Regions from separate parts of the Turicibacter sp. St.80E1 genome, predicted to be linked through region 1. Evidence: a T-box and tRNA genes for the amino acid it is inferred to sense, from the RefSeq annotation. Region 1 holds a T-box; the other regions hold tRNA genes.
What was found. A T-box is a leader RNA that pairs with one kind of tRNA and senses whether it is charged. The one in region 1 lies ahead of serS (serine--tRNA ligase), so its partner is inferred to be a tRNA-Ser.

Region 1 (2,168 bases):
ACATCTGGACAAGATGATATTATTATTGCTTCTAGTGGTGGAAAAGCTGTTTGGTTTGATGAGACTGAGGTTCGTCCAATGGGACGTACAGCAGCTGGTGTTCGAGGTATTTTCTTAGAGGAAGATGAAGTTGCAATTGGAATGGAAATGGTCACAACGGACCAAGAAATTCTTGTAGTAACAGAGAACGGATTTGGTAAACGAACTTCAATTAAAGAATATCGCAAAACAAAACGTGGTGGAAAAGGTGTTAAAACGTTAACTATCACGGATAAAAACGGAACATTAGTGGCCATGAAGGCTGTAAATGGGGATGAGGATCTAATAATTGTAACAAATAAAGGGGTTATTATCCGAACACCAATTCAACAAATTTCACAAACTGGCCGTGCAACACAAGGGGTAAAATTAATTCGACTAACTGATGAACAATTAGTGTCTAGTGTTGCAATTGTTGAACATGAGGAGTCTGACGAGTCACAACTAGTTAGTGAAGAAGTCCAAAAGGTTGCTGAAGGAGCAGAGTTAGACAATAAACCAGAGTCAGAATAGTAAAAAAGAAATAATTTGTGTTAAAGAGGTATATAATATAATACAATTAATATACTAATATTGACAAAAAAAGGTCTTAGTGCTATAGTACAATTAAATAAAAAAGCATTGATTAGGATTAGTACTTTTTACTTTTATTGCCTAGAGAGTCAGTGGTCGGTGGAAACTGAAGAGTAAGTAATAAGGAATCAACCTAGGAGTGGAATGAAGAAATTTAGTATTCATTCACGGTTTAACCGTTATCTTTACAAGTGGTTTTATCAAATGATTTGTTATGAATCTGTTGATAAGCAACTAGGGTGGCAACGCGGGTTAAGTCTCGTCCCTAAGTCAGGGGACGGGACTTTTTTGCGTTTGAACTAACTAATCAAATGAGCTTATAGGAGGAATATCGATGTTAGATTTAAAACGAGTAAGAGAAGATTTACAAGGCACGATTGAGCGTTTAGGGACACGCGGTGGTGATTTCAGTTATTTAAATAAAATCACTGAATTAGACGAGCAACGTAAAAATATTATTTTAGAGGTTGAACAATTAAAATCAAATCGTAATGAGGTATCAAAATTAATTGGTCAATATAAACGTGAAAAAAAGGATGCGTCTGAATTACTTGCACAAATGAATGGTGTTGGTGAAAAAGTTAAAGAATTAGATGAAAAATTACGTCAAATTGATGAAGAAATTAAAAATTTATTATTAATTACCCCAAATGTTCCATGTGGAACAATTGCTATTGGGAAAGATGAAAATGATAACGTAGAAATTCGTAAATATGGAGAGCCAACTCATTTTGATTTCGAACCAAAAGCTCACTGGGATTTAGTTACTGAGTTAGATATTATTGATTTTGAACGTGCTGGGAAAATCACGGGAAGTCGTTTTGCGGTTTATAAAGGATTAGGAGCGCGTTTAGAGCGTGCCTTAATTAGTTTTATGTTAGATTTACATACGGGAGATCATGGATACACGGAAATTTTACCTCCGGTTATTGTGAACCGTGCGAGTATGACAGGGACGGGACAATTACCTAAATTTGAAGAAGATGCGTTTAAGCTAGTAGATTCAGATTATTTTCTTATCCCAACAGCAGAGGTTCCGGTTACAAATTTACACCGCGATGAGATTCTAAATGGTGAACAGTTACCGATTAAATATACAGCTTATAGTCCATGTTTCCGTGCTGAGGCTGGATCAGCGGGACGAGATACACGAGGAATTATTCGTCAGCATCAATTTAATAAGGTAGAATTAGTGAAGTTTGTTAAGCCAGAAGATTCATATCAAGAGTTAGAAAGTTTAACGGCTAATGCTGAGAAAGTATTACAATTATTAGGGTTACCTTATCGAGTAATTGAGTTATGTACAGGAGATATTGGATTCTCGGCAGCAAAAACATATGATATTGAGGTTTGGTTGCCATCTTATCATGCGTATAAAGAGATTTCTTCTTGTTCAAATTTTGAAGATTTCCAAGCACGTCGCGCTAACATCAAGTTCCGTCGCGATGCGAAGGCTAAACCTGAATTTGTTCATACATTAAATGGTTCAGGTTTAGCAATTGGTCGTACGGTTGCCGCTATTATTGAAAATTATCAGCAAGCAGATGGAAGCATCG
Region 2 (2,168 bases), 680 kb from region 1:
TAAGAAGGTATAAATCAGCCATCATTTTATTGATACTGGTTTTACTTGTTGGGTTGTCACGGCTTTACCTAGGGGTTCATTACCCAAAAGATGTGGTGTGCGGAATTTTGTTTGGTTTAACGATTAGTTACTGTACATACAGGTTGTTTTTAAGGTCTGAGGATAAAAGTAAACTCTATTTAGCTACGCTTGTTTTATTCCTTCCCTTTCTTTTAGTATTACCACATCATCCTGCTCATATGGTAGGTGAATATTTAGGGTTTATAGTCGGTGTAGCCTTTGAAAAAAAATATGTAAATTTCAAAGTTAAGGGACGAATTGCGATGCGGTTATTTCGTTTTATGATAGGAATCGTATCTTTATTTATTTTAAAATGGTTCCTCATAACCTTGCCCTTTAAAGGCATGGTTTATCAATTTTTATACGGAGGATTGCTAGCTTTTTATAGCTTTGCAGGTTATCCCTATCTATTTAGATGGCTAAATAAAGGTAAGCATTGATGACTTACCTTTATTTTTTTGAAAAAAATGCGAAAATTGTTTTGACAAACCCGTTAAAGGATGATATTATTAAGAAGTTCCAAAAAGCGACAAAGAACGAGAAAATAAAAAAACTTTTGACATAAGTTGTTGAATGTGTTAAGATAAGAAAGTCGTCTTGAGAGAAGGCCCGTTGGTGAAGCGGTTTAACACACATGCCTTTCACGCATGCATACACGGGTTCGAATCCCGTACGGGTCACCATTAAAAATAATAGATCGGGAAGTGGCTCAGCTTGGTAGAGCACCTGGTTTGGGACCAGGGGGTCGCAGGTTCGAATCCTGTCTTCCCGACCATAATAAAAAGGCGGAGTAGCTCAACTGGCTAGAGCGTACGGTTCATACCCGTGAGGTTGGGGGTTCGAGTCCCTCCTCCGCTACCAAAATAAATATGGAAAAATGGAGGAATACCCAAGTCCGGCTGAAGGGATCGGTCTTGAAAACCGACAGGGCGTGAAAGCGTCGCGGGGGTTCGAATCCCTCTTCCTCCGCCATATTAAAATAAATAAACATCGCGGGGTGGAGCAGTTGGTAGCTCGTCGGGCTCATAACCCGAAGGTCGCAGGTTCAAGTCCTGTCCCCGCAACCAAAAGGTCCAGTGGTGTAGCGGTTAACATGCCTGCCTGTCACGCAGGAGATCGCGGGTTCGATTCCCGTCTGGACCGCCATTTAAATAAAAGGCTTGGTAGCTCAGTCGGTAGAGCAAAGGACTGAAAATCCTTGTGTCGGCGGTTCGATTCCGTCCCAAGCCACCATATAAGGTCCAGTGGTGTAGCGGTTAACATGCCTGCCTGTCACGCAGGAGATCGCGGGTTCGATTCCCGTCTGGACCGCCATTTAAATAAAAGGCTTGGTAGCTCAGTCGGTAGAGCAAAGGACTGAAAATCCTTGTGTCGGCGGTTCGATTCCGTCCCAAGCCACCATACAGGGTCCAGTGGTGTAGCGGTTAACATGCCTGCCTGTCACGCAGGAGATCGCGGGTTCGATTCCCGTCTGGACCGCCATTTAAATAATAAATAAAAGTCCTGCTAGCTCAGTTGGTAGAGCATCTGACTTTTAATCAGAGGGTCAGAGGTTCGAGTCCTCTGCAGGACACCATTTTAAAAAAAGGTGCGTGCCTGAAATAATGAAATGCCTGGGTGGCGGAACTGGTAGACGCACAGGACTTAAAATCCTGCGGGTGGTGACACCCGTGCCGGTTCGATTCCGGCCCTAGGCACCAACTTAAAAGCGCCTATAGCTCAATTGGATAGAGCGTTTGACTACGGATCAAAAGGTTAGGGGTTCGACTCCTCTTGGGCGCGCCATAAAAAGTGTTAAAAAGGCCCGTTGGTGAAGCGGTTTAACACACATGCCTTTCACGCATGCATACACGGGTTCGAATCCCGTACGGGTCACCATTAAAAATAAAAGTGGAGGATTAGCTCAGCTGGGAGAGCATCTGCCTTACAAGCAGAGGGTCGGCGGTTCGAGCCCGTCATCCTCCACCATAAAGAGCCGGAATAGCTCAATTGGTAGAGCAACTGACTTGTAATCAGTAGGTTGCGGGTTCAAGTCCTGCTTCCGGCACCATATGGCGATTGTGGCGAAGTGGTTAACGCATCGGATTGTGGCTCCGACATTCGTGGGT
Region 3 (2,168 bases), 690 kb from region 1:
TTTTGGAGACCGCTGTTCTACCGTTAAACTACACCCCTATTATTTAAATATGGTGCCGGAAGCAGGACTTGAACCCGCAACCTACTGATTACAAGTCAGTTGCTCTACCAATTGAGCTATTCCGGCTTTTTATGGCGCCCCAACTAGGACTCGAACCTAGGACCCCTTGATTAACAGTCAAGTGCTCTAACCAACTGAGCTATTGAGGCTTTTTTGTTGCCCAGCAACGTCCTACTCTCGCACTTTCGTACTACCATCGGCGCTAAGAAGCTTAACTTCTGTGTTCGGTATGGGAACAGGTGTGACCTTCTTGCTATCATTACTGGACCTTTTTTGGTGCCTAGGGCCGGAATCGAACCGGCACGGGTGTCACCACCCGCAGGATTTTAAGTCCTGTGCGTCTACCAGTTCCGCCACCCAGGCATTTCATTATTTCAGGCACGCGCCTTTTTTCAAAATGGTGTCCTGCAGAGGACTCGAACCTCTGACCCTCTGATTAAAAGTCAGATGCTCTACCAACTGAGCTAGCAGGACATCATTGGCTGGGCTAGCTGGATTCGAACCAGCGCATGACGGAGTCAAAGTCCGTTGCCTTACCGCTTGGCTATAGCCCATTCTTAAATGGTGGCTTGGGACGGAATCGAACCGCCGACACAAGGATTTTCAGTCCTTTGCTCTACCGACTGAGCTACCAAGCCTTTTATTTAAATGGCGGTCCAGACGGGAATCGAACCCGCGATCTCCTGCGTGACAGGCAGGCATGTTAACCGCTACACCACTGGACCTTTTGGTTGCGGGGACAGGACTTGAACCTGCGACCTTCGGGTTATGAGCCCGACGAGCTACCAACTGCTCCACCCCGCGATGTTTATTTATTTTAATATGGCGGAGGAAGAGGGATTCGAACCCCCGCGACGCTTTCACGCCCTGTCGGTTTTCAAGACCGATCCCTTCAGCCGGACTTGGGTATTCCTCCATTTTTCCATATTTATTTTGGTAGCGGAGGAGGGACTCGAACCCACAACCTCACGGGTATGAACCGTACGCTCTAGCCAGTTGAGCTACTCCGCCTTCATTTTATATTAATTTTTCAAATATAATCTTTCTAAAAGATAATATTTTATGGCGCCCCAACTAGGACTCGAACCTAGGACCCCTTGATTAACAGTCAAGTGCTCTAACCAACTGAGCTATTGAGGCTTTTTTTATTGCCCAGCAACGTCCTACTCTCGCACTTTCGTACTACAATCGGCGCTAAGAAGCTTAACTTCTGTGTTCGGTATGGGAACAGGTGTGACCTTCTTGCTATCATTACTGGACCTTTTTGGTGCCTAGGGCCGGAATCGAACCGGCACGGGTGTCACCACCCGCAGGATTTTAAGTCCTGTGCGTCTACCAGTTCCGCCACCCAGGCATTTCATTATTTCAGGCACGCGCCTTTTTTTAAAATGGTGTCCTGCAGAGGACTCGAACCTCTGACCCTCTGATTAAAAGTCAGATGCTCTACCAACTGAGCTAGCAGGACATCATTGGCTGGGCTAGCTGGATTTGAACCAGCGCATGACGGAGTCAAAGTCCGTTGCCTTACCGCTTGGCTATAGCCCATTCTTAAGTGGTGGTGGGGGACGGATTCGAACCGCCGAACTCTCAGAGAGCGGATTTACAGTCCGCCGCGTTTAGCCACTTCGCTACCCCACCGTATTCTTTTGTTATATGGTGCCGGAAGCAGGACTTGAACCCGCAACCTACTGATTACAAGTCAGTTGCTCTACCAATTGAGCTATTCCGGCTCTTTATGGTGGAGGATGACGGGCTCGAACCGCCGACCCTCTGCTTGTAAGGCAGATGCTCTCCCAGCTGAGCTAATCCTCCACTTTTATTTTTAATGGTGACCCGTACGGGATTCGAACCCGTGTATGCATGCGTGAAAGGCATGTGTGTTAAACCGCTTCACCAACGGGCCTTTTCGACTTTTTTATTTTATCACGATTCAAACCCTATGTCAAAAAGTTTTTTTGTTTTTTTTATTTTTTCAGTCTCTTTTACTCTATCCAACCTTCCTTTCCTATTAAAGCCTCAATGGAATGTTTCACGTGATAAATAGGTTGAGCATAAAAAGTCTATAATCTGATTTCACAAGATCCCTGAGTTTTATTTAAATGGGATTC
Region 4 (2,168 bases), 690 kb from region 1:
ATGGTGCCGGAAGCAGGACTTGAACCCGCAACCTACTGATTACAAGTCAGTTGCTCTACCAATTGAGCTATTCCGGCTCTTTATGGTGGAGGATGACGGGCTCGAACCGCCGACCCTCTGCTTGTAAGGCAGATGCTCTCCCAGCTGAGCTAATCCTCCACTTTTATTTTTAATGGTGACCCGTACGGGATTCGAACCCGTGTATGCATGCGTGAAAGGCATGTGTGTTAAACCGCTTCACCAACGGGCCTTTTTAACGCTTTTTATGGCGCGCCCAAGAGGAGTCGAACCCCTAACCTTTTGATCCGTAGTCAAACGCTCTATCCAATTGAGCTATGGGCGCTTTTAAGTTGGTGCCTAGGGCCGGAATCGAACCGGCACGGGTGTCACCACCCGCAGGATTTTAAGTCCTGTGCGTCTACCAGTTCCGCCACCCAGGCATTTCATTATTTCAGGCACGCGCCTTTTTTCAAAATGGTGTCCTGCAGAGGACTCGAACCTCTGACCCTCTGATTAAAAGTCAGATGCTCTACCAACTGAGCTAGCAGGACATCATTGGCTGGGCTAGCTGGATTCGAACCAGCGCATGACGGAGTCAAAGTCCGTTGCCTTACCGCTTGGCTATAGCCCATTCTTATATGGTGGAGGATGACGGGCTCGAACCGCCGACCCTCTGCTTGTAAGGCAGATGCTCTCCCAGCTGAGCTAATCCTCCACTTTTATTTTTAATGGTGACCCGTACGGGATTCGAACCCGTGTATGCATGCGTGAAAGGCATGTGTGTTAAACCGCTTCACCAACGGGCCTCTTAACACTTTTTATGGCGCGCCCAAGAGGAGTCGAACCCCTAACCTTTTGATCCGTAGTCAAACGCTCTATCCAATTGAGCTATGGGCGCTTTAAAATGGTGTCCTGCAGAGGACTCGAACCTCTGACCCTCTGATTAAAAGTCAGATGCTCTACCAACTGAGCTAGCAGGACTTTTATTTATTATTTAAATGGCGGTCCAGACGGGAATCGAACCCGCGATCTCCTGCGTGACAGGCAGGCATGTTAACCGCTACACCACTGGACCTTTTGGTTGCGGGGACAGGACTTGAACCTGCGACCTTCGGGTTATGAGCCCGACGAGCTACCAACTGCTCCACCCCGCGATGTTTATTTATTTTAATATGGCGGAGGAAGAGGGATTCGAACCCCCGCGACGCTTTCACGCCCTGTCGGTTTTCAAGACCGATCCCTTCAGCCGGACTTGGGTATTCCTCCATTTTTCCATATTCGTTTTGGTAGCGGAGGAGGGACTCGAACCCCCAACCTCACGGGTATGAACCGTACGCTCTAGCCAGTTGAGCTACTCCGCCTTCTTATTATGGTCGGGAAGACAGGATTCGAACCTGCGACCCCCTGGTCCCAAACCAGGTGCTCTACCAAGCTGAGCCACTTCCCGATCTTTATTTTTAATGGTGACCCGTACGGGATTCGAACCCGTGTATGCATGCGTGAAAGGCATGTGTGTTAAACCGCTTCACCAACGGGCCTTCTCTCAAGACGACTTTTTTTATCTTAACACATCCAACAAGATTTGTCAAATACTTTTTTTTATTTGTTTTTGTCGTTTTTTAGGACTTTTTTATAATATCATCATTCTTTTTATTTGTCAAAGTTTTTTTCTGAAAAAATTATTACTTTTTTAATATTACCTATTTTAAATTTTTTAAACTTAAATAATTAATAACTTTTTCTGCACACTCCCCTAATCCAATCCCCGATCTCTTTTTAAGATAAGTCAAATCTTTAAAACGATAAAAAAGAAAGTACCCGTAATATCTTATCCGGTTACTTTCAATCTTTTAGTTCATTACTTACTATTTATAAACAATTGTTTAACAATATTTACCACTCGCTCTTGTTCCCCTTGTGTCATTTGGGTATCAGAAGGCAAGCAAATCCCTCTATTTGCATAATCCTCTGCAATAGAAGTCCCCTCCTGTATTGTAAAAAAAGGAAAGTCGGAAAAATCCGGTTGAAAATGCATTGGCTTCCAAACAAGTCGTGATTCAATATGATGAGATTTCAATTTTTCCATAATTTCCTTACTGGTTACTACAGAACCCCTCTTAACCGTCATAACAGATAACCAGTAATTCGAATGTCCATAATCGCAAATA

Region 2: it encodes a tRNA-Ser, which carries the amino acid that the T-box ahead of serS (serine--tRNA ligase) is inferred to sense. The anticodon was not compared.
Region 3: it encodes a tRNA-Ser, which carries the amino acid that the T-box ahead of serS (serine--tRNA ligase) is inferred to sense. The anticodon was not compared.
Region 4: it encodes a tRNA-Ser, which carries the amino acid that the T-box ahead of serS (serine--tRNA ligase) is inferred to sense. The anticodon was not compared.

What each region holds. Positions count from the first base shown of each region.
Region 1 is NZ_AP039386.1:15,936-18,103, forward strand. It holds gene gyrA (DNA gyrase subunit A) at 1-552, shown strand, start outside; T-box leader at 652-882, shown strand; gene serS (serine--tRNA ligase) at 947-2,168, shown strand, end outside.
Region 2 is NZ_AP039386.1:698,759-700,926, forward strand. It holds gene AC6I0I_RS03235 (phosphatase PAP2 family protein) at 1-500, shown strand, start outside; tRNA gene AC6I0I_RS03240 (tRNA-Glu) at 667-743, shown strand; tRNA gene AC6I0I_RS03245 (tRNA-Pro) at 759-835, shown strand; tRNA gene AC6I0I_RS03250 (tRNA-Met) at 845-921, shown strand; tRNA gene AC6I0I_RS03255 (tRNA-Ser) at 940-1,032, shown strand; tRNA gene AC6I0I_RS03260 (tRNA-Met) at 1,052-1,127, shown strand; tRNA gene AC6I0I_RS03265 (tRNA-Asp) at 1,131-1,206, shown strand; tRNA gene AC6I0I_RS03270 (tRNA-Phe) at 1,218-1,293, shown strand; tRNA gene AC6I0I_RS03275 (tRNA-Asp) at 1,299-1,374, shown strand; tRNA gene AC6I0I_RS03280 (tRNA-Phe) at 1,386-1,461, shown strand; tRNA gene AC6I0I_RS03285 (tRNA-Asp) at 1,467-1,542, shown strand; tRNA gene AC6I0I_RS03290 (tRNA-Lys) at 1,561-1,636, shown strand; tRNA gene AC6I0I_RS03295 (tRNA-Leu) at 1,672-1,760, shown strand; tRNA gene AC6I0I_RS03300 (tRNA-Arg) at 1,769-1,845, shown strand; tRNA gene AC6I0I_RS03305 (tRNA-Glu) at 1,862-1,938, shown strand; tRNA gene AC6I0I_RS03310 (tRNA-Val) at 1,953-2,028, shown strand; tRNA gene AC6I0I_RS03315 (tRNA-Thr) at 2,035-2,110, shown strand; tRNA gene AC6I0I_RS03320 (tRNA-His) at 2,115-2,168, shown strand, end outside.
Region 3 is NZ_AP039386.1:704,973-707,140, reverse strand. It holds tRNA gene AC6I0I_RS03530 (tRNA-Trp) at 1-38, opposite strand, end outside; tRNA gene AC6I0I_RS03525 (tRNA-Thr) at 51-126, opposite strand; tRNA gene AC6I0I_RS03520 (tRNA-Asn) at 133-209, opposite strand; rRNA gene rrf (5S ribosomal RNA) at 219-327, opposite strand; tRNA gene AC6I0I_RS03510 (tRNA-Leu) at 335-423, opposite strand; tRNA gene AC6I0I_RS03505 (tRNA-Lys) at 459-534, opposite strand; tRNA gene AC6I0I_RS03500 (tRNA-Gln) at 540-614, opposite strand; tRNA gene AC6I0I_RS03495 (tRNA-Phe) at 623-698, opposite strand; tRNA gene AC6I0I_RS03490 (tRNA-Asp) at 710-785, opposite strand; tRNA gene AC6I0I_RS03485 (tRNA-Met) at 789-864, opposite strand; tRNA gene AC6I0I_RS03480 (tRNA-Ser) at 884-976, opposite strand; tRNA gene AC6I0I_RS03475 (tRNA-Met) at 995-1,071, opposite strand; tRNA gene AC6I0I_RS03470 (tRNA-Asn) at 1,124-1,200, opposite strand; rRNA gene rrf (5S ribosomal RNA) at 1,211-1,319, opposite strand; tRNA gene AC6I0I_RS03460 (tRNA-Leu) at 1,326-1,414, opposite strand; tRNA gene AC6I0I_RS03455 (tRNA-Lys) at 1,450-1,525, opposite strand; tRNA gene AC6I0I_RS03450 (tRNA-Gln) at 1,531-1,605, opposite strand; tRNA gene AC6I0I_RS03445 (tRNA-Tyr) at 1,614-1,698, opposite strand; tRNA gene AC6I0I_RS03440 (tRNA-Thr) at 1,715-1,790, opposite strand; tRNA gene AC6I0I_RS03435 (tRNA-Val) at 1,797-1,872, opposite strand; tRNA gene AC6I0I_RS03430 (tRNA-Glu) at 1,887-1,963, opposite strand.
Region 4 is NZ_AP039386.1:701,957-704,124, reverse strand. It holds tRNA gene AC6I0I_RS03415 (tRNA-Thr) at 2-77, opposite strand; tRNA gene AC6I0I_RS03410 (tRNA-Val) at 84-159, opposite strand; tRNA gene AC6I0I_RS03405 (tRNA-Glu) at 174-250, opposite strand; tRNA gene AC6I0I_RS03400 (tRNA-Arg) at 267-343, opposite strand; tRNA gene AC6I0I_RS03395 (tRNA-Leu) at 352-440, opposite strand; tRNA gene AC6I0I_RS03390 (tRNA-Lys) at 476-551, opposite strand; tRNA gene AC6I0I_RS03385 (tRNA-Gln) at 557-631, opposite strand; tRNA gene AC6I0I_RS03380 (tRNA-Val) at 640-715, opposite strand; tRNA gene AC6I0I_RS03375 (tRNA-Glu) at 730-806, opposite strand; tRNA gene AC6I0I_RS03370 (tRNA-Arg) at 822-898, opposite strand; tRNA gene AC6I0I_RS03365 (tRNA-Lys) at 906-981, opposite strand; tRNA gene AC6I0I_RS03360 (tRNA-Asp) at 1,000-1,075, opposite strand; tRNA gene AC6I0I_RS03355 (tRNA-Met) at 1,079-1,154, opposite strand; tRNA gene AC6I0I_RS03350 (tRNA-Ser) at 1,174-1,266, opposite strand; tRNA gene AC6I0I_RS03345 (tRNA-Met) at 1,285-1,361, opposite strand; tRNA gene AC6I0I_RS03340 (tRNA-Pro) at 1,371-1,447, opposite strand; tRNA gene AC6I0I_RS03335 (tRNA-Glu) at 1,462-1,538, opposite strand; gene AC6I0I_RS03330 (DegT/DnrJ/EryC1/StrS aminotransferase family protein) at 1,859-2,168, opposite strand, start outside.